4 regions of the Lysinibacillus sp. OF-1 genome follow, and region 2 is predicted to be linked to each of the others. Evidence: a T-box and tRNA genes for the amino acid it is inferred to sense, from the RefSeq annotation. Region 2 holds a T-box; the other regions hold tRNA genes.

Region 1 (5,247 bases), 2.0 Mb from region 2:
TGTATAACAAGAGGTAACACATCGAATGGTGTCCTCTCACTTTTCCAACCTAACGATTCACATACTTTAGTAAAAACAATAGAATGTGCATCACCAATAACGCCAGCTTCCGTTTCATAGCCTGCATAACGAATTAGCTGATGATTCCATATACGCACTCTGTTCGAAGCAAATACTGTTATTGTTGGACGGATTTTTCCACTATTTGTTGCATAATCGATATGCTCCAGTAGTTTTTGAAAAATATCCTGTTCATCTAAAACGGCACGTGCATCTACTACATGCAATGATTGCCAAAACAGACGACCAATACATTTGTTACTATTACGCCACGCCACCCGTGCACCAAAAGCTAGCTCCTCTGTTGTTGGGTCGTACTCACCTGCATTCTTAATCTGTTGTAATCTATTCGCTAACCAACGTTCTGATTCATCTTGTTCTGTCTGATATAAACTTAAAAATTGCTGGATCTCCTGTATATTCATTTCGATTCCTCCACTTATCCTCATATTAGAGGAACAAAACGACAAGCACCACGAAAATAGCTATAAAAAAACATACATATTGCATATATGAAATAGTTTGTTCAAATTTATAATGAATCGAATCATGATTAGAAGATATTGTGAATGAAGAAGGAAAAGAGGTGGGCGACATCTTATAGAAAGGAGAAACAAAATATTAGTCATGTAAAAAAGCTACTGAACCATTGATAGCGGATTCGTAGCTTTCACTCTTTACTAATGTATCATTTATTGATAAAAGAAAAAGCATGTAACACAATATTTGTGCTACATGCTTGATGACCCGTACGGGATTCGAACCCGTGTTACCGCCGTGAAAGGGCGGTGTCTTAACCACTTGACCAACGGGCCGTGGCTCCGAAGGCAGGACTCGAACCTGCGACAACCTGATTAACAGTCAGGTGCTACTACCAACTGAGCTACTTCGGAATAATGATGGGCCTAAATGGACTCGAACCATCGACCTCACGCTTATCAGGCGTGCGCTCTAACCAGCTGAGCTATAGGCCCATTTTGGAGCGGGTGATGAGAATCGAACTCACGACATCAGCTTGGAAGGCTGAGGTTTTACCATTAAACTACACCCGCAAATAATGGTGGGTCAGGACGGAATCGAACCGCCGACACTTAGAGCTTCAATCTAATGCTCTACCAACTGAGCTACTGACCCAAAATGGAGGAGGTAGAGGGATTCGAACCCCCGCGCGGTGTTACCCGCCTGTCGGTTTTCAAGACCGATCCCTTCAGCCAGACTTGGGTATACCTCCAAAAATATTGAACTGGTGGAGCCTAGCGGGATCGAACCGCTGACCTCCTGCGTGCAAGGCAGGCGCTCTCCCAGCTGAGCTAAGGCCCCATTTATCATAAAAAATGGTCGGAATGACAGGATTCGAACCTACGACCCCTTGGTCCCAAACCAAGTGCTCTACCAAGCTGAGCTACATTCCGAAAACATAAATTTATTGGCGCGCCCGACAGGAGTCGAACCCATAACCTTCTGATCCGTAGTCAGACGCTCTATCCAATTGAGCTACGGGCGCAATATTCATTAAAAAACGATGAGCCATGAAGGACTCGAACCTTCGACCCTCTGATTAAAAGTCAGATGCTCTACCAACTGAGCTAATGGCTCGTAAAAAAGAAAAATGGCTGGGGTACTAGGATTCGAACCTAGGCATGACGGAATCAAAATCCGTTGCCTTACCGCTTGGCTATACCCCAATTTGAAAATGGGGCGACTGATGGGAATCGAACCCACGAATGTCGGAACCACAATCCGATGCGTTAACCACTTCGCCACAATCGCCACTATATAAATTATAACAGCTGTATATGAACGAGTACCTCAATACCTGGCAGGGGCAGTAGGAATCGAACCCACACCAAAGGTTTTGGAGACCTCTATTCTACCGTTGAACTATGCCCCTAAAATGGTGGAGGGGGACGGATTCGAACCGCCGAACCCTAAGGAGCGGATTTACAGTCCGCCGCGTTTAGCCACTTCGCTACCCCTCCAAGGGAATGGTGCCGGCGATAGGAGTCGAACCCACGACCTACTGATTACAAGTCAGTTGCTCTACCAACTGAGCTACACCGGCAAAAAAAAATGGCGGTCCCGACCGGGATCGAACCGGCGATCTCCTGCGTGACAGGCAGGCATGTTAACCGCTACACCACGGGACCATTTGGTTGCGGGGGCTGGATTTGAACCAACGACCTTCGGGTTATGAGCCCGACGAGCTACCACTGCTCCACCCCGCGATAATACTATACTGTTTTAAAAATAATGGTGGAGGATGACGGGCTCGAACCGCCGACCCTCTGCTTGTAAGGCAGATGCTCTCCCAGCTGAGCTAATCCTCCACGAAAAATAAGCGAAGCGATGTCCTACTCTCACAGGGGGAAGCCCCCAACTACCATCGGCGCTAAAGAGCTTAACTTCCGTGTTCGGTATGGGAACGGGTGTGGCCTCTTTGCCATCATCACTTCACTTATTCAGTTGAAAGAGTTGTTCTTTCAAAACTGGATAAACGGTTCATTGAATGTTTCAAACGTTTTGGTTAAGTCCTCGATCGATTAGTATTCGTCAGCTCCATGTGTCACCACACTTCCACCTCGAACCTATCTACCTCATCGTCTTTGAGGGATCTTACTTACTTGCGTAATGGGAAATCTCATCTTGAGGGGGGCTTCATGCTTAGATGCTTTCAGCACTTATCCCGTCCACACATAGCTACCCAGCGATGCCTTTGGCAAGACAACTGGTACACCAGCGGTGTGTCCATCCCGGTCCTCTCGTACTAAGGACAGCTCCTCTCAAATTTCCTACGCCCACGACGGATAGGGACCGAACTGTCTCACGACGTTCTGAACCCAGCTCGCGTACCGCTTTAATGGGCGAACAGCCCAACCCTTGGGACCGACTACAGCCCCAGGATGCGATGAGCCGACATCGAGGTGCCAAACCTCCCCGTCGATGTGGACTCTTGGGGGAGATAAGCCTGTTATCCCCGGGGTAGCTTTTATCCGTTGAGCGATGGCCCTTCCATGCGGAACCACCGGATCACTAAGCCCGTCTTTCGACCCTGCTCGACTTGTAGGTCTCGCAGTCAAGCTCCCTTGTGCCTTTACACTCTACGAATGATTTCCAACCATTCTGAGGGAACCTTTGGGCGCCTCCGTTACCTTTTAGGAGGCGACCGCCCCAGTCAAACTGTCCGCCTGACACTGTCTCCTGCCCCGCTAAGGGGCATGGGTTAGAATTTCAATACAACCAGGGTAGTATCCCACCGACGCCTCCTTCGAAGCTGGCGCTCCGAGATCTCTGGCTCCTACCTATCCTGTACAAGTTGTACCAAAATTCAATATCAGGCTACAGTAAAGCTCCACGGGGTCTTTCCGTCCTGTCGCGGGTAACCTGCATCTTCACAGGTACTATAATTTCACCGAGTCTCTCGTTGAGACAGTGCCCAGATCGTTACGCCTTTCGTGCGGGTCGGAACTTACCCGACAAGGAATTTCGCTACCTTAGGACCGTTATAGTTACGGCCGCCGTTTACTGGGGCTTCAATTCGCAGCTTCGCTTGCGCTAACCACTCCTCTTAACCTTCCAGCACCGGGCAGGCGTCAGCCCCTATACGTCACCTTACGGTTTTGCAGAGACCTGTGTTTTTGCTAAACAGTCGCCTGGGCCTATTCACTGCGGCTCTCATGCGCTTGCACGCTCAAGAGCACCCCTTCTCCCGAAGTTACGGGGTCATTTTGCCGAGTTCCTTAACGAGAGTTCTCTCGCACACCTTAGGATTCTCTCCTCGACTACCTGTGTCGGTTTGCGGTACGGGCACCTCTCACCTCGATAGAGGCTTTTCTTGGCAGTGTGAAATCAGGAACTTCGTCCATACGGACTCGCCATCACAGCTCAACGTTACAGTGTGCGGATTTGCCTACACACACGCCTTACTGCTTGGACGCGCATAACCAACAGCGCGCTTACCCTATCCTACTGCGTCCCCCCATTTCTCAAACGGTGAGGAGGTGGTACAGGAATATCAACCTGTTGTCCATCGCCTACGCCTATCGGCCTCGGCTTAGGTCCCGACTAACCCTGAGCGGACGAGCCTTCCTCAGGAAACCTTAGTCATACGGTGGACGGGATTCTCACCCGTCTTTCGCTACTCATACCGGCATTCTCACTTCTAAGCGCTCCACCAGTCCTTCCGGTCTGACTTCAACGCACTTAGAACGCTCTCCTACCACTGACATCGTAGATGTCAATCCACAGCTTCGGTGAATCGTTTAGCCCCGATACATTTTCGGCGCAGCGTCACTCGACCAGTGAGCTATTACGCACTCTTTAAATGATGGCTGCTTCTAAGCCAACATCCTGGTTGTCTGTGCAACGCCACATCCTTTTCCACTTAACGATTACTTTGGGACCTTAGCTGGTGGTCTGGGCTGTTTCCCTTTTGACTACGGATCTTATCACTCGCAGTCTGACTCCCGTGTATAAATATCTGGCATTCGGAGTTTGTCTGAATTCGGTAAACCGGGATGGCCCCCTAGTCCAAACAGTGCTCTACCTCCAGTATTCTCATCACGAGGCTAGCCCTAAAGCTATTTCGGAGAGAACCAGCTATCTCCAAGTTCGATTGGAATTTCTCCGCTACCCACACCTCATCCCCGCACTTTTCAACGTGCGTGGGTTCGGGCCTCCAGTAAGTGTTACCTTACCTTCACCCTGGACATGGGTAGATCACCTGGTTTCGGGTCTACGACCACGTACTATTTCGCCCTATTCAGACTCGCTTTCGCTGCGGCTCCGCCTTCTAAAGCTTAACCTCGCACGTAATCGTAACTCGCCGGTTCATTCTACAAAAGGCACGCTATCACCCATTAACGGGCTCTAACTACTTGTAGGCACACGGTTTCAGGATCTCTTTCACTCCCCTTCCGGGGTGCTTTTCACCTTTCCCTCACGGTACTGGTTCACTATCGGTCACTAGGTAGTATTTAGCCTTGGGAGATGGTCCTCCCGGATTCCGACGGAATTTCACGTGTTCCGCCGTACTCAGGATCCACTCAGGAGAGAACGAACTTTCGACTACAGGGCTTTTACCTGCTCTGGCGGACCTTTCCAAGTCGCTTCATCTAACTCGCTCTTTTGTAACTCCGTATTGAGTGTCCTACAACCCCAAGAGGCAAGCCTCTTGGTTTGGGCTCTTCC
Region 2 (5,247 bases):
GCTCAGGTGGCATGCCGTGTGACCTCGAACGTTTCCCTTCCTCCTCTAGCATCACAAGCAGTCCTACAGCCTGACCTACCTGGGATGCTTTATATAAAGCTAAAGTACTGTCCTTTCCACCACTAAATGAGGCAATAAATGGACGATTTTGTGCATTCTGTTTCCAGCCTGTTGTATCTGTCATTCCCTTATCTCCTTGTCAAAAATAGTCTGTTAGCATCCTTATCAAAAAATTGAGTCATAGTAGCATCATTTTTAATCGCTATATCCCCATTTCTTCAGGAAATTTTCAAGATATAACACCCCTTCATTTTATCATAAGTAGAATAAAAATTTGGCTAACTATGTTGGAGGGGCGCTATGAGTGATTATGTAACCATAATTAAGACAACTAATTGGGACAATGCCTGTTATTTTAGTAGGTTCTACAGTAATTGTCTTAAATCAAACGAGAGAAGTTCTACTTCAATTTCGTGCTGATATCGAAATGTGGGGATTACCTGGAGGAGCAATGGAACTAGGGGAAACCCTTGAAGAAACAGCGAAGTGAGAGCTGTATGAAAAGACAGAATTGCATGCAAACAATCTTCAGTTTTTAACGATATTATCAGGTTATCAGGACTATTTTAAATATCCTAATGGGGGCGTAACGGCAGTCTTTTTAGCAGATCAGACAGATGGATGGCTCACTATGAGGGATGGCGAAAGCTTAAAATTGGACTACTTCCCGAAAGCAAAGGATGTAATCGATCACCACCTCATAACAACAGCCTCCTAATTAAATAGGAGGCTGTTGTAGTCGTTATTAATAGGCTTGTGCAAACCAAACCGTATGTTTAGCTTCATTTCCACAGCCAATACATGTTGTTTTTGTTGTTGGTGGATTAAACGGCATATTACGAGATGTATATTTTGTTTCTTCCTTCACTTTTTCCTCGCATGCATCTTCTCCACACCAACCAGCTAGTACCCAGCCAGGAATTGTACCGTTTGCTTTGGCTGCTTCAATATGCTGTTGTAATTGTGGTAATGAATCAATCATTGTATGTGTGTTTGCTTCACGGAACTGACGTGCTTTTTCGAGTAAGCGCGCTTGCATGGTTGTTAATTCTTCTTCAATGGCTGTGATAATCGTAGCTAAATCAATTGTTCGTTTTTCCTCTTCATCACGGGCTTTAAGTAAAGCTTGATTGTTGTCAAGATCACGAGGTCCTAATTCAATGCGAACTGGCACCCCTTTTAGCTCCCATTCATTGAACTTAAAGCCTGGTGATTGGTCCGAATCGTCAAGGCGTACGCGAATGCCCTTCGCTTTTAAAGCGACAAAAATTTCATCTAAATGCTCCATAATTTGAGGGTTCTTTTTCCATGGTCCCACTGGAATTAAAACAACTTGAGTTGGCGCGATGCGAGGAGGTAAAACAAGCCCCTGCTCATCACCATGCACCATAATTACCGAGCCGATTAAGCGCGTAGATGTACCCCAAGATGTTGTGTGTACATACTCATGCTGGTTCGCTTTATTTAAATACTTAATGTTAAAGGCTTCTGCAAATTTCGTACCTAAATAATGAGATGTACCAGCTTGCACAGCCTTGCCATTTTTCATCATCGCCTCAATCGAATACGTATCGACAGCACCTGCAAAACGTTCAGAAGGTGTTTTTTGTCCGTCATAGACTGGAATTGCTAGTACTTGTTCTACAACTTCTTTATAGATTTCAAGCATTTGCATCGTTTCTTGACGAGCATCCTCTTCATCGACGTGCGCTGTATGTCCTTCTTGCCATAAAAATTCAGATGTGCGAATAAAAGGAAGAGTTTTCTTTTCCCAACGGAAGACGTTTGCCCATTGATTAATCAAAACGGGTAGGTCACGGTAGCTTTTAATCCAATTGGAGTAAAGATGGCCAATCATCGTTTCAGACGTTGGACGTAGTGCCAGACGTTCTTCTAATTGTTCCCCTGCTGCCTCTGTTACCCAAGGTAGCTCAGGTGAGAATCCTTCGATATGATCCTTTTCTTTTTGGAAGAAAGATTCAGGAATAAGCATTGGGAAATAAGCATTACGATGCCCTGTCTCTTTAAAGCGACGATCCATTTCCTCTTGAATATGCTCCCAAATCTCATAGCCATCAGGTTTAAAGGCAATACAGCCACGAACAGGTGTATAATCCATTAAATCGGCTTTTTGGATAGTCTCAATATACCATTTCGAAAAATCTTCTAATTGTTTTGACATGTGATCTCCTCCAATTTTTGTTAAATCATTGTTGCCTTGGTGTAAGAAAAACAGTGCCATCTACCAGGGCGTTTAGCTTGTTTCAGCGAGCTGTTACTATCAAGCTGAATGAAAAAAGCACAAAGCTGTCCTCTGAATAAGGACGTCTTTGTGCTGGATAGACGTGGTACCACCTTGATTTAGCTTTAAGTAGAACTTAAAACCCTCTCACGTTTGGTAACGAAAACGACTCGGTTATGTTTGCATAACATCTCCGTGGTAGGTGTTCAGTAAAGAAGCGGTGATATAGCTCTCAGCAATTGCTATATTTTCTGTCTCACAATTCTTACTTACTTGGCCACATCATCAAATTGAATATTGTCTGAACTGTTTGGCTTTATCCTACTTTAGCAAAATCATTCAGGAATAGCAATTCATAACTGGTCTATTTTGTCACAGAATTAACGATTAAATCTGTAAAATCATCTACAGACAATGGCTTACTGAAATAATAACCCTGCACATACTCACAGCCATGCTCACGAAGTACGTTCAATTCAGCTTCTTCCTCGACACCTTCAGCAACTACTTGAAGATTTAAAGCATGTGCTAAGGAAATCATAGCTGAAATCATCGCAATCCCTGATTTTTCAGGCACAATGTCACGGACAAAGGCACGGTCAATTTTAAGGACATCCACAGGGAATTTTTTTAAGTAGTTTAACGATGAATAGCCTGTCCCGAAATCGTCTAATGAAATCGTAATGCCCAATGCCCGTAATTGCTTGATGGTATCAATTAAATCTTCCGTATAATCAAGCATACTCATTTCCGTAATTTCAATTTCTAATAAGTGTGGGTCAATGCCTGTTTCTGCAATGACTTCACACACCATGTCCACAAAGCTACTTGTACTAATATGAATCGGAGAAATATTGACGGCTACGCGCAATGTTAAATTATGTGCTTCATTCCAAAAACGAGCTTGAGCACAGGCTTTATGTAATACCCAAACACCGATATCATTAATAAGCCCACATTCTTCTGCAAATGGAATAAAACGATCTGGTGGAATATGACCTAATTCAGGATCATACCAGCGTAGCAAGGCTTCCATGCCAATGACCGTATCTGTTTTTAAATCAATTTTAGGCTGGTAATGTAATTCTAAGCGGTCCTGTTTTAATGCTTGGTGTAATTTTGTTTCTAATAGAAGCCATTTATCGTTGGCTTCATCCATATTGTCACGGTATAAACGGTACTGATTTCCACGCGTAGATTTTGCTGCATACATGGCAATATCCGCATTTTTCAATAATTCTTCTACAGAGTTTGCATGATCTGGGAATATACTAATGCCGATACTGATGCTTGCATAAAATTCATAGGTATCGACGATGAAACTTTCATTGAAGACATTAATGATTTCTTTGGCCATTTCGTCAATGCGACTGACGTCATTTAAAATCATGACAAATTCATCACTATTGTGGCGATAGAATGAATTAGATGTATAATCAACATTTCGTAGACGATTCGACATTTCCACTAAAAACATATCGCCGATAATATGACCAAGCCCGTCGTTAATGTGTTTGAATCGATTCACATCAATGAAAAATAACGCAAATTTATCTCCTGTACGTCGAGATTGATGGAATTCATTTTCTAAACGCTGTTCTAGTTTACGACGATTTGGCAGTCCTGTTAATTCATCGTGATAGGCAATATGGGTAATTTTTTTTATGTCCTTTTGCGCTGTAATATCGACGCGAATGGCGATATATTGATAAGGCTTTCCCTTTTCATCAAGGAATGGGAAAATCGTTGTCTTTACCCAATATAAACTGCCATCTTTCGCACGATTGCACACCTCGCCATTCCACATATCACCATTACCTATTGTTCTCCACATCTCTCTAAAGAAAGATTTAGGATGGAAGCCTGAGTTAAGTAAACGGTGATCTTGACCTAATAATTCTTCACGCGTATACTTCGAAATTTTGCAAAAATGATCATTAACAAACGTAATTTTCCCGGTACGATCGGTAATCGCTACAATGATGGAACTATTCATGGCGGAAAAGATATCTTGTAATTCTTTTAGACTATAGTTCATTTGATTAATGCTATTAGGCGTGATATTCATCATTTTCATTCTCCGTTCATTAAAATATGAAGGGTTTGGTACTTTTGCTTTATCTTACAGCGAGGTATAAAGTTGTGGTATATCGCCCTTTTTTATGTAATTATATTATAGTCTTAGAAAAGCAGTTAATTCAACCCAAATATCAAAAACATCTAAAGCCCTATTTGAGGATTTATGAGAAAATAGCCAAAAAATAGCGGTTATAAACACCCTAAATTTACCTAATCGTAAAGTTTTTTGATACTTTTGTACTATTGAAAGTGCTTTCTTTAGGCTATTTATCTATTAAATACAAATTTCAATTATGCTAGATAAAGAGAATGCAGCTATGTAAATTTTTTGTGAAAGCAAAAATACCTTACGAACCCACAGAGGTAATAAGGTATTTTACAAGTTAAGAAACCTCATATTCGATTGACTCTTCTGATGATTTTGCATATTGGTTATATGCATGTAACTGCTCTTGCGATAAATTTAAAATATAATAGTGAAAATTAATAGGCTCGAGTCCGTGCTCCTCACATACTTGGCGGTAAAATTCATAACCCTCTCGATAATCTGTCACCCTTCTAACTTCCTTTCATGATTGCTACTAAATGTGTTTTTTTATTTTTGTTATATAACAGTATTATTATTTTCTAAAAATATATAACAGAGTGTAATGCTTGTCAATAAATTATCTGAAATTTCTTTTATAAATCACAAAAGCCCAAACCATTGTATTTAGTATGGCTGGGCTTTTCATAAAATATTCACGTCGGCTTCCGTCATAACCACGTCCTTTAAATGCCTAATTGTTTTGCTTGCATGTTATAAGCAGACAGTTGTTGCTGTGATAACTGTAATACATAATAGCGGAAAGAAATTGGCTCTAATC
Region 3 (5,247 bases), 1.4 Mb from region 2:
ACAGAATCCACTAACGAAGCAGACGCTATACTAGCTGGTCAATTCGTGTAAGCATTCCGTTTGTATTATGAGATGGCACTCAATGAGGGTGATTTTTATTGGATTGCTGATATGCTTGCACTTGGCAGTTCAGCTTATCAAAAATTAGAGAAATATAGTAATGAAATTACATATTACTTCTATTTAAAACAATGGGGTATTAGATGTACAATTTTCAAATGGTCAATACTATGTGGATATGAACGAAACGTGTGATTTTTATGATGCACAAGAAAATTATCAATTCTATGATTGCTATAAGACCTATACTGTTACAATAGATGATTATGGTGCTTTTAAAATTGCCCATATTACTATTCACTAATAAGGTCTTTTACAATCGTAAAATAAGCAAGGAAAAAATAAACTATCGCGAGATACTCTTATTTCGCAATAGTTCGTTTCTTCTGCATTGTTTTGGTAGTTTAAAAATGATCCAGCTATCTTACTGTTCATTGATTCGCATATTTCCCATGCCACACTATGTGATGATAATTCTTTTTATCTGTGTCACCCTCTGTATTAATAAACAACACCCTCGCATGTTCGTCTAGCTGTAGGTCGAGTATTAAATCTTTGTAGTGTTCATTAGTCATTAATTCATAAAAGCAACCAAACGGAGCCGCTCCTGATTCTCCTGCTATAATACGTGAGTCTGAAGCCAATGGATTTGCAAGAACGCGCATTCCTGTTGCTGCTATTTCTTCTTCACAGGAGATGCTTATTTTTATATGGGCTTTTAAGAGTCGCCAAGCCTGTGGATTAGGTTCACCGCAAGCAAGGCCCGCCATTATGGTTTTCATCTCTCCACCAACAGTTACATATTGCTCAGTACCTGCCTTAAAGCTCTCATAATAACAATTAGCAACATGTGGCTCAACTAACACAAATGTAATATCCTGCTCATAATATTGTTGTAAAAAAGCTACTACTGCCCCTGCAAATGACCCAACACCAGCTTGTAAAAATACATGTGTCGGAGCTTGCTGCATCTGTTCAACGATTTCATGTACAAGTGTTGTGTAGCCTTGCATAATCCATAATGGTATTTCTTCGTAGCCATCCCACATCGTATCCTGAATCAGGACCCAGCCATTTTCTTGTGCTAGCTGCGAGGTATAACGCACGGTTTCATCATAATTCATTGTCGTTATTTCAGCATAGGCTCCTTCTTTTTTAATATGCTGTAAACGTTCATCGGCACTGCCAGCTGGCATATATATTCGCGCTTGATACCCCAGTTCACGAGCCGCCCATGCCACACCACGACCATGGTTACCATCTGTTGTTGAAATAAAGGTTAAATTACCTATCTGCGCTTTTACTTCTGATGATTTTAATTGTTCAAACGATAGTTCCTCTATATTTTTCTGGAGTCTATTGGCAACATACTGCGCAATTGCATAAACTCCGCCTAATACTTTAAATGCGTTTAAGCCAAATCGATAGGATTCGTCTTTTACCAAAATTTTTTCTACACCCATCCATGAAGCAAGTGAATCAAGATGATGGAGAGGTGTCTTTTCAAATTGCTCATATGTACGTAGAAATTGCCCCACTTTCTTTACTTGTTCCAATGTAAAATATGGCAGTAAAGCTGTTCCGTCATTTGCTTTATCCAGCTGATTGTGCACCCACTTTAATTTTTCATTCATTCCTATCCCTCCTTTATCATTAGCTTAGTCCATCTAGCTTCAAAATACAAAATTATACAATACAGAACTTACATTTGTCTAAGTTCCTTGTTATGCGTTTATGATCCCCTACGGAAAAGGGAGAAAAATTTCTTAACTTCCTATATAATTAACAAGCCTTCACAGATCCGATGTTCTGTGAAGGCTTCATTTTTATAGTAACTATGTTATCAAATCAATTAAAAAGTGCAGTAGATGTAATTCATCTACTGCACTTAGTATGACCCGTACGGGATTCGAACCCGTGTTACCGCCGTGAAAGGGCGGTGTCTTAACCACTTGACCAACGGGCCAATGGCGGAGAAGGAGGGATTTGAACCCTCGCGCCGGTTACCCGACCTACACCCTTAGCAGGGGCGCCTCTTCAGCCTCTTGAGTACTTCCCCACATAAAAATGGCTCCGAAGGCAGGACTCGAACCTGCGACAACCTGATTAACAGTCAGGTGCTACTACCAACTGAGCTACTTCGGAATAATGATGGGCCTAAATGGACTCGAACCATCGACCTCACGCTTATCAGGCGTGCGCTCTAACCAGCTGAGCTATAGGCCCTTGGAGCGGGTGATGGGAATCGAACCCACGACATCAGCTTGGAAGGCTGAGGTTTTACCATTAAACTACACCCGCATAAATGGTGGGTCAGGACGGAATCGAACCGCCGACACTTAGAGCTTCAATCTAATGCTCTACCAACTGAGCTACTGACCCATTTCGTCCATGCTAAGCTTATTTTCTTTTGCTTTTCATATCTTCTTATGAAAATAATGGCGGTCCCGACCGGGATCGAACCGGCGATCTCCTGCGTGACAGGCAGGCATGTTAACCGCTACACCACGGGACCATTTGGTTGCGGGGGCCGGATTTGAACCAACGACCTTCGGGTTATGAGCCCGACGAGCTACCACTGCTCCACCCCGCGATAATTTTATACGGTTTCGAGTTTTTAAAGCACCATTTATAAAGATTTAAAACTGGAGGAGGTAGAGGGATTCGAACCCCCGCGCGGTGTTACCCGCCTGTCGGTTTTCAAGACCGATCCCTTCAGCCAGACTTGGGTATACCTCCGTTGCAATATATAAATGGTGGACCTTGCAGGACTCGAACCTGCGACCGGACGGTTATGAGCCGTCTGCTCTAACCAACTGAGCTAAAGGTCCTTTAAGATGGCGGCAGAGGGGATCGAACCCCCGACCTTACGGGTATGAACCGTACGCTCTAGCCAGCTGAGCTACGCCGCCAGGATCTTTATACTGGTTAATTTATTATGGTGGAGCCTAGCGGGATCGAACCGCTGACCTCCTGCGTGCAAGGCAGGCGCTCTCCCAGCTGAGCTAAGGCCCCATAATTTCTTTGGAAATGGTCGGGAAGACAGGATTCGAACCTGCGACCCCTTGGTCCCAAACCAAGTGCTCTACCAAGCTGAGCTACTTCCCGTTCTTTTTGGCGCGCCCGACAGGAGTCGAACCCATAACCTTCTGATCCGTAGTCAGACGCTCTATCCAATTGAGCTACGGGCGCATTAAAAATGGTGCCGAGGACCGGAATCGAACCGGTACGGTAGTCACCTACCGCAGGATTTTAAGTCCTGTGCGTCTGCCAGTTCCGCCACCCCGGCACATTTGGAGCGGAAGACGAGGTTCGAACTCGCGACCCCCACCTTGGCAAGGTGGTGTTCTACCACTGAACTACTTCCGCATGTGCATAAGTTTTTTTATCTGGCAATGAAATAATGGTGCGGGTGAAGGGAGTCGAACCCCCACGCCTTGCGGCGCTAGATCCTAAGTCTAGTGCGTCTGCCAATTCCGCCACACCCGCTTATTATTATTTAAAAATGGTGAGCCATGAAGGACTCGAACCTTCGACCCTCTGATTAAAAGTCAGATGCTCTACCAACTGAGCTAATGGCTCTAAAAAAATGGTGCCGGCTATAGGAATCGAACCCACGACCTACTGATTACAAGTCAGTTGCTCTACCTGCTGAGCTAAACCGGCATATGGTGGAGGATGACGGGCTCGAACCGCCGACCCTCTGCTTGTAAGGCAGATGCTCTCCCAGCTGAGCTAATCCTCCTGGGTATTATGCCTAGCGACGTCCTACTCTCACAGGGGGAAGCCCCCAACTACCATCGGCGCTAAAGAGCTTAACTTCCGTGTTCGGTATGGGAACGGGTGTGACCTCTTTGCCATCATCACTAGACTTGCACATGGATGTGCTGGCTTCTGCGTTTTTAGCAGAAGTTTCTTTATGTATCTTGTTTTGAAGTTGTTTACCTGTCCTTCAAGACAAGAATTATTGTATAACGTTTTCTCACATTGTGCAATACTTTTTTATAAAAAAAAGAAATTATTACTTTTTGAAGTTATTTTTGCTAAGTAAGAGAAAATATTGCCCTGCAAAATATTATAACAATTGTTGTTTCAAAAGAAAACAATTATTTTATTTCACCTATTTTCTTAGCTTATAATCTATTTCTGAACAAGGAAAGGGTATAGAAAACCCTTCACTTGTTGTTTCATTAAATAGTTAAAAGCTCTTGTTTCAATCTTAGAATTTCTTCAAATGTTGTGGAAGCTCCAAAAGATAGTCTAAAAAATTGGCGTGCTGCTTCCAAAGAGTAACCCATTGATAAAATGGCTTTCGTTCCAGATTCACTATGAATATCACATGCACTACCCGTCGAAATACAGATTCCTGCCTCATTTAACTTTAAAAGAACATATTGTCCCTCTATTTTATCCATCATTACGCCACAAATAGTAGGCAATTGTTGGTTACATTCTATTAATTGGCATGTTTCAGGCAAATTGTTTTTCAAAAATCTTCTTAAAGTCTCATAATGTTGTCTTTCATATTGATAGTTTTCAATTGCTGCCGCAAAGGCTACAATTGCTGGTGTATCTAATGTGCCGCCTCTTAAACCCCTCTCATGAGTCACACCCGGTGTTAAGGCAGGTACTCGGAGCGCAGGATTCAGATAGACAGCACCACACCCCTTTGGTCCACCTATTTTATGAGCTGAGATTGTGATGGCATCTACTCCACTTGGTATAGCAAGCTTCCCAAATGATTGTACACAGTCAATATGGCTGAAAACATCAGATTTTTTAGCCATCTCTATTATTTTCTCTACAGGCTGAATAGCACCAATTTCAGAATTGACATGTTGAATTGTAATCAAAGCCGTATCTTTGCGGATTGCTTGCTGTAATTGTTCAAGGTCAATCCATCCATCCATCTGTAAAGGCAATTTTGTCACTATAAAACCCATTTTCTCAAGCGTATTCAACGCTGCATGCACAGACGTATGCTCAGCTTGAGATGAAATAATGTGTTTTCCTTTTTTAGAGGCCAGCGCTAATGACAAGATAGCCAGGATATTTCCTTCTGTCCCGCTCCCTGTAAAAATAATACCGTCACTATTTACGCCTAAAGCATTGGCTACAACCTCTCTTGATTGCTGGACAAAATAATAGGCTTGTCCTCCTAAATCATGAAGACTTGCACTATTTCCA
Region 4 (5,247 bases), 1.4 Mb from region 2:
TATTAGTGAAAATATCTTCGCATTAATGATGGTGGAAGAACGATTCAAAGGGTTTAGTAAGAAGGAAATTACAAATACTACTACGTCTGCAGAAGCAATTTTATGTCTATCTGCTGAAAATCGAGAGCAAGTAGATCAATTAGTAAATAAGGCACTGGCCTCCGGTGGTAAATCTTATAGTGAACCCCAAGATCATGGGTTTATGTATGGCTGGGGATTTCAGGATGTAGATGGGCATATCTGGGAAGTAGTTTATATGGATGAAAATGCATTGAATCAAGAGTAATATTTATATCTATGAATATGAAAAAACAGTAGATGCGTGTGCATCTACTGTTTTTTAGTATGACCCGTACGGGATTCGAACCCGTGTTACCGCCGTGAAAGGGCGGTGTCTTAACCACTTGACCAACGGGCCAATGGCGGAGAAGGAGGGATTTGAACCCTCGCGCCGGTTACCCGACCTACACCCTTAGCAGGGGCGCCTCTTCAGCCTCTTGAGTACTTCCCCACATAAAAATGGCTCCGAAGGCAGGACTCGAACCTGCGACAACCTGATTAACAGTCAGGTGCTACTACCAACTGAGCTACTTCGGAATAATGATGGGCCTAAATGGACTCGAACCATCGACCTCACGCTTATCAGGCGTGCGCTCTAACCAGCTGAGCTATAGGCCCTTGGAGCGGGTGATGGGAATCGAACCCACGACATCAGCTTGGAAGGCTGAGGTTTTACCATTAAACTACACCCGCATAAATGGTGGGTCAGGACGGAATCGAACCGCCGACACTTAGAGCTTCAATCTAATGCTCTACCAACTGAGCTACTGACCCATTTCGTCCATGCTAAGCTTATTTTCTTTTGCTTTTCATATCTTCTTATGAAAATAATGGCGGTCCCGACCGGGATCGAACCGGCGATCTCCTGCGTGACAGGCAGGCATGTTAACCGCTACACCACGGGACCATTTGGTTGCGGGGGCCGGATTTGAACCAACGACCTTCGGGTTATGAGCCCGACGAGCTACCACTGCTCCACCCCGCGATAATTTTATACGGTTTCGAGTTTTTAAAGCACCATTTATAAAGATTTAAAACTGGAGGAGGTAGAGGGATTCGAACCCCCGCGCGGTGTTACCCGCCTGTCGGTTTTCAAGACCGATCCCTTCAGCCAGACTTGGGTATACCTCCGTTGCAATATATAAATGGTGGACCTTGCAGGACTCGAACCTGCGACCGGACGGTTATGAGCCGTCTGCTCTAACCAACTGAGCTAAAGGTCCTTTAAGATGGCGGCAGAGGGGATCGAACCCCCGACCTTACGGGTATGAACCGTACGCTCTAGCCAGCTGAGCTACGCCGCCAGGATCTTTATACTGGTTAATTTATTATGGTGGAGCCTAGCGGGATCGAACCGCTGACCTCCTGCGTGCAAGGCAGGCGCTCTCCCAGCTGAGCTAAGGCCCCATAATTTCTTTGGAAATGGTCGGGAAGACAGGATTCGAACCTGCGACCCCTTGGTCCCAAACCAAGTGCTCTACCAAGCTGAGCTACTTCCCGTTCTTTTTGGCGCGCCCGACAGGAGTCGAACCCATAACCTTCTGATCCGTAGTCAGACGCTCTATCCAATTGAGCTACGGGCGCATTAAAAATGGTGCCGAGGACCGGAATCGAACCGGTACGGTAGTCACCTACCGCAGGATTTTAAGTCCTGTGCGTCTGCCAGTTCCGCCACCCCGGCACATTTGGAGCGGAAGACGAGGTTCGAACTCGCGACCCCCACCTTGGCAAGGTGGTGTTCTACCACTGAACTACTTCCGCATGTGCATAAGTTTTTTTATCTGGCAATGAAATAATGGTGCGGGTGAAGGGAGTCGAACCCCCACGCCTTGCGGCGCTAGATCCTAAGTCTAGTGCGTCTGCCAATTCCGCCACACCCGCTTATTATTATTTAAAAATGGTGAGCCATGAAGGACTCGAACCTTCGACCCTCTGATTAAAAGTCAGATGCTCTACCAACTGAGCTAATGGCTCTAAAAAAATGGTGCCGGCTATAGGAATCGAACCCACGACCTACTGATTACAAGTCAGTTGCTCTACCTGCTGAGCTAAACCGGCATATGGTGGAGGATGACGGGCTCGAACCGCCGACCCTCTGCTTGTAAGGCAGATGCTCTCCCAGCTGAGCTAATCCTCCTGGGTATTATGCCTAGCGACGTCCTACTCTCACAGGGGGAAGCCCCCAACTACCATCGGCGCTAAAGAGCTTAACTTCCGTGTTCGGTATGGGAACGGGTGTGACCTCTTTGCCATCATCACTAGACTATGGTCGACCTTCAATACACGGCGTATTACTGCGTCAGCTGCTCTCGTTCAATCAGTCACGTACAGAAGTACGCTCCTTCAATCACTCGTTTGCTTCCTTGTTCTACTTGTGTCTTGAAGCTCTTTTTTTATTGAAAGTTTTGTTCTTTCAAAACTGGATAAACGGTTCATTGAATGGTTCAAACATTTTGGTTAAGTCCTCGATCGATTAGTATTCGTCAGCTCCATGTGTCACCACACTTCCACCTCGAACCTATCTACCTCATCGTCTTTGAGGGATCTTACTTACTTGCGTAATGGGAAATCTCATCTTGAGGGGGGCTTCATGCTTAGATGCTTTCAGCACTTATCCCGTCCACACATAGCTACCCAGCGATGCCTTTGGCAAGACAACTGGTACACCAGCGGTGTGTCCATCCCGGTCCTCTCGTACTAAGGACAGCTCCTCTCAAATTTCCTACGCCCACGACGGATAGGGACCGAACTGTCTCACGACGTTCTGAACCCAGCTCGCGTACCGCTTTAATGGGCGAACAGCCCAACCCTTGGGACCGACTACAGCCCCAGGATGCGATGAGCCGACATCGAGGTGCCAAACCTCCCCGTCGATGTGGACTCTTGGGGGAGATAAGCCTGTTATCCCCGGGGTAGCTTTTATCCGTTGAGCGATGGCCCTTCCATGCGGAACCACCGGATCACTAAGCCCGTCTTTCGACCCTGCTCGACTTGTAGGTCTCGCAGTCAAGCTCCCTTGTGCCTTTACACTCTACGAATGATTTCCAACCATTCTGAGGGAACCTTTGGGCGCCTCCGTTACCTTTTAGGAGGCGACCGCCCCAGTCAAACTGTCCGCCTGACACTGTCTCCTGCCCCGCTAAGGGGCATGGGTTAGAATTTCAATACAACCAGGGTAGTATCCCACCGACGCCTCCTTCGAAGCTGGCGCTCCGAGATCTCTGGCTCCTACCTATCCTGTACAAGTTGTACCAAAATTCAATATCAGGCTACAGTAAAGCTCCACGGGGTCTTTCCGTCCTGTCGCGGGTAACCTGCATCTTCACAGGTACTATAATTTCACCGAGTCTCTCGTTGAGACAGTGCCCAGATCGTTACGCCTTTCGTGCGGGTCGGAACTTACCCGACAAGGAATTTCGCTACCTTAGGACCGTTATAGTTACGGCCGCCGTTTACTGGGGCTTCAATTCGCAGCTTCGCTTGCGCTAACCACTCCTCTTAACCTTCCAGCACCGGGCAGGCGTCAGCCCCTATACGTCACCTTACGGTTTTGCAGAGACCTGTGTTTTTGCTAAACAGTCGCCTGGGCCTATTCACTGCGGCTCTCATGCGCTTGCACGCTCAAGAGCACCCCTTCTCCCGAAGTTACGGGGTCATTTTGCCGAGTTCCTTAACGAGAGTTCTCTCGCACACCTTAGGATTCTCTCCTCGACTACCTGTGTCGGTTTGCGGTACGGGCACCTCTCACCTCGATAGAGGCTTTTCTTGGCAGTGTGAAATCAGGAACTTCGTCCATACGGACTCGCCATCACAGCTCAACGTTACAGTGTGCGGATTTGCCTACACACACGCCTTACTGCTTGGACGCGCATAACCAACAGCGCGCTTACCCTATCCTACTGCGTCCCCCCATTTCTCAAACGGTGAGGAGGTGGTACAGGAATATCAACCTGTTGTCCATCGCCTACGCCTATCGGCCTCGGCTTAGGTCCCGACTAACCCTGAGCGGACGAGCCTTCCTCAGGAAACCTTAGTCATACGGTGGACGGGATTCTCACCCGTCTTTCGCTACTCATACCGGCATTCTCACTTCTAAGCGCTCCACCAGTCCTTCCGGTCTGACTTCAACGCACTTAGAACGCTCTCCTACCACTGACATCGTAGATGTCAATCCACAGCTTCGGTGAATCGTTTAGCCCCGATACATTTTCGGCGCAGCGTCACTCGACCAGTGAGCTATTACGCACTCTTTAAATGATGGCTGCTTCTAAGCCAACATCCTGGTTGTCTGTGCAACGCCACATCCTTTTCCACTTAACGATTACTTTGGGACCTTAGCTGGTGGTCTGGGCTGTTTCCCTTTTGACTACGGATCTTATCACTCGCAGTCTGACTCCCGTGTATAAATATCTGGCATTCGGAGTTTGTCTGAATTCGGTAAACCGGGATGGCCCCCTAGTCCAAACAGTGCTCTACCTCCAGTATTCTCATCACGAGGCTAGCCCTAAAGCTATTTCGGAGAGAACCAGCTATCTCCAAGTTCGATTGGAATTTCTCCGCTACCCACACCTCATCCCCGCACTTTTCAACGTGCGTGGGTTCGGGCCTCCAGTAAGTGTTACCTTACCTTCACCCTGGACATGGGTAGATCACCTGGTTTCGGGTCTACGACCACGTACTATTTCGCCCTATTCAGACTCGCTTTCGCTGCGGCTCCGCCTTCTAAAGCTTAACCTCGCACGTAATCGTAACTCGCCGGTTCATTCTACAAAAGGCACGCTATCACCCATTAACGGGCTCTAACTACTTGTAGGCACACGGTTTCAGGATCTCTTTCACTCCCCTTCCGGGGTGCTTTTCACCTTTCCCTCACGGTACTGGTTCACTATCGGTCACTAGGTAGTATTTAGCCTTGGGAGATGGTCCTCCCGGATTCCGACGGAATTTCACGTGTTCCGCCGTACTCAGGATCCACTCAGGAGAGAACGAACTTTCGACTACAGGGCTTTTACCTGCTCTGGCGGACCTTTCCAAGTCGCTTCATCTAACTCGCTCTTTTGTAACTCCGTATTGAGTGTCCTACAACCCCAAGAGGCAAGCCTCTTGGTTTGGGCTCTTCCCGTTTCGCTCGCCGCTACTCAGGGAATCGATTTTTCTTTCTCTTCCTCCAGGTACTTAGATGTTTCA

What was found. A T-box is a leader RNA that pairs with one kind of tRNA and senses whether it is charged. The one in region 2 lies ahead of proS (proline--tRNA ligase), so its partner is inferred to be a tRNA-Pro.
Region 1: it encodes a tRNA-Pro, which carries the amino acid that the T-box ahead of proS (proline--tRNA ligase) is inferred to sense. The anticodon was not compared.
Region 3: it encodes a tRNA-Pro, which carries the amino acid that the T-box ahead of proS (proline--tRNA ligase) is inferred to sense. The anticodon was not compared.
Region 4: it encodes a tRNA-Pro, which carries the amino acid that the T-box ahead of proS (proline--tRNA ligase) is inferred to sense. The anticodon was not compared.

Annotation. Positions count from the first base shown of each region.
Region 1 covers NZ_CP102798.1:266,671-271,917, reverse strand. Annotated here, with positions in the region: gene NV349_RS01300 (nitric oxide synthase oxygenase) at 1-485, opposite strand, end outside; tRNA gene NV349_RS01295 (tRNA-Glu) at 804-875, opposite strand; tRNA gene NV349_RS01290 (tRNA-Asn) at 877-953, opposite strand; tRNA gene NV349_RS01285 (tRNA-Ile) at 961-1,034, opposite strand; tRNA gene NV349_RS01280 (tRNA-Gly) at 1,039-1,112, opposite strand; tRNA gene NV349_RS01275 (tRNA-Phe) at 1,119-1,194, opposite strand; tRNA gene NV349_RS01270 (tRNA-Ser) at 1,199-1,291, opposite strand; tRNA gene NV349_RS01265 (tRNA-Ala) at 1,305-1,380, opposite strand; tRNA gene NV349_RS01260 (tRNA-Pro) at 1,396-1,472, opposite strand; tRNA gene NV349_RS01255 (tRNA-Arg) at 1,488-1,564, opposite strand; tRNA gene NV349_RS01250 (tRNA-Lys) at 1,584-1,656, opposite strand; tRNA gene NV349_RS01245 (tRNA-Gln) at 1,671-1,745, opposite strand; tRNA gene NV349_RS01240 (tRNA-His) at 1,755-1,830, opposite strand; tRNA gene NV349_RS01235 (tRNA-Trp) at 1,878-1,951, opposite strand; tRNA gene NV349_RS01230 (tRNA-Tyr) at 1,956-2,039, opposite strand; tRNA gene NV349_RS01225 (tRNA-Thr) at 2,047-2,122, opposite strand; tRNA gene NV349_RS01220 (tRNA-Asp) at 2,132-2,207, opposite strand; tRNA gene NV349_RS01215 (tRNA-Met) at 2,211-2,285, opposite strand; tRNA gene NV349_RS01210 (tRNA-Val) at 2,312-2,387, opposite strand; rRNA gene rrf (5S ribosomal RNA) at 2,399-2,514, opposite strand; rRNA gene NV349_RS01200 (23S ribosomal RNA) at 2,581-5,247, opposite strand, start outside.
Region 2 covers NZ_CP102798.1:2,248,497-2,253,743, reverse strand. Annotated here, with positions in the region: gene NV349_RS10940 (Dph6-related ATP pyrophosphatase) at 1-184, opposite strand, end outside; gene NV349_RS10935 (NUDIX domain-containing protein) at 404-550, shown strand; gene NV349_RS10930 (NUDIX hydrolase) at 572-778, shown strand; gene proS (proline--tRNA ligase) at 806-2,242, opposite strand; T-box leader at 2,378-2,597, opposite strand; gene NV349_RS10920 (putative bifunctional diguanylate cyclase/phosphodiesterase) at 2,667-4,373, opposite strand; gene NV349_RS10915 (hypothetical protein) at 4,765-4,935, opposite strand; gene NV349_RS10910 (hypothetical protein) at 5,153-5,247, opposite strand, start outside.
Region 3 covers NZ_CP102798.1:3,613,410-3,618,656, forward strand. Annotated here, with positions in the region: gene NV349_RS23270 (hypothetical protein) at 239-364, shown strand; gene NV349_RS17580 (diaminopropionate ammonia-lyase) at 492-1,694, opposite strand; tRNA gene NV349_RS17585 (tRNA-Glu) at 1,955-2,026, opposite strand; tRNA gene NV349_RS17590 (tRNA-Ser) at 2,029-2,119, opposite strand; tRNA gene NV349_RS17595 (tRNA-Asn) at 2,129-2,205, opposite strand; tRNA gene NV349_RS17600 (tRNA-Ile) at 2,213-2,286, opposite strand; tRNA gene NV349_RS17605 (tRNA-Gly) at 2,288-2,361, opposite strand; tRNA gene NV349_RS17610 (tRNA-Phe) at 2,367-2,442, opposite strand; tRNA gene NV349_RS17615 (tRNA-Asp) at 2,500-2,575, opposite strand; tRNA gene NV349_RS17620 (tRNA-Met) at 2,579-2,653, opposite strand; tRNA gene NV349_RS17625 (tRNA-Ser) at 2,707-2,799, opposite strand; tRNA gene NV349_RS17630 (tRNA-Ile) at 2,815-2,891, opposite strand; tRNA gene NV349_RS17635 (tRNA-Met) at 2,899-2,972, opposite strand; tRNA gene NV349_RS17640 (tRNA-Ala) at 3,000-3,075, opposite strand; tRNA gene NV349_RS17645 (tRNA-Pro) at 3,092-3,168, opposite strand; tRNA gene NV349_RS17650 (tRNA-Arg) at 3,176-3,252, opposite strand; tRNA gene NV349_RS17655 (tRNA-Leu) at 3,261-3,349, opposite strand; tRNA gene NV349_RS17660 (tRNA-Gly) at 3,355-3,429, opposite strand; tRNA gene NV349_RS17665 (tRNA-Leu) at 3,465-3,549, opposite strand; tRNA gene NV349_RS17670 (tRNA-Lys) at 3,567-3,642, opposite strand; tRNA gene NV349_RS17675 (tRNA-Thr) at 3,651-3,726, opposite strand; tRNA gene NV349_RS17680 (tRNA-Val) at 3,730-3,805, opposite strand; rRNA gene rrf (5S ribosomal RNA) at 3,816-3,931, opposite strand; gene NV349_RS17690 (cysteine desulfurase family protein) at 4,251-5,247, opposite strand, start outside.
Region 4 covers NZ_CP102798.1:3,622,653-3,627,899, forward strand. Annotated here, with positions in the region: gene NV349_RS17710 (VOC family protein) at 1-286, shown strand, start outside; tRNA gene NV349_RS17715 (tRNA-Glu) at 347-418, opposite strand; tRNA gene NV349_RS17720 (tRNA-Ser) at 421-511, opposite strand; tRNA gene NV349_RS17725 (tRNA-Asn) at 521-597, opposite strand; tRNA gene NV349_RS17730 (tRNA-Ile) at 605-678, opposite strand; tRNA gene NV349_RS17735 (tRNA-Gly) at 680-753, opposite strand; tRNA gene NV349_RS17740 (tRNA-Phe) at 759-834, opposite strand; tRNA gene NV349_RS17745 (tRNA-Asp) at 892-967, opposite strand; tRNA gene NV349_RS17750 (tRNA-Met) at 971-1,045, opposite strand; tRNA gene NV349_RS17755 (tRNA-Ser) at 1,099-1,191, opposite strand; tRNA gene NV349_RS17760 (tRNA-Ile) at 1,207-1,283, opposite strand; tRNA gene NV349_RS17765 (tRNA-Met) at 1,291-1,364, opposite strand; tRNA gene NV349_RS17770 (tRNA-Ala) at 1,392-1,467, opposite strand; tRNA gene NV349_RS17775 (tRNA-Pro) at 1,484-1,560, opposite strand; tRNA gene NV349_RS17780 (tRNA-Arg) at 1,568-1,644, opposite strand; tRNA gene NV349_RS17785 (tRNA-Leu) at 1,653-1,741, opposite strand; tRNA gene NV349_RS17790 (tRNA-Gly) at 1,747-1,821, opposite strand; tRNA gene NV349_RS17795 (tRNA-Leu) at 1,857-1,941, opposite strand; tRNA gene NV349_RS17800 (tRNA-Lys) at 1,959-2,034, opposite strand; tRNA gene NV349_RS17805 (tRNA-Thr) at 2,043-2,118, opposite strand; tRNA gene NV349_RS17810 (tRNA-Val) at 2,122-2,197, opposite strand; rRNA gene rrf (5S ribosomal RNA) at 2,208-2,323, opposite strand; rRNA gene NV349_RS17820 (23S ribosomal RNA) at 2,514-5,247, opposite strand, start outside.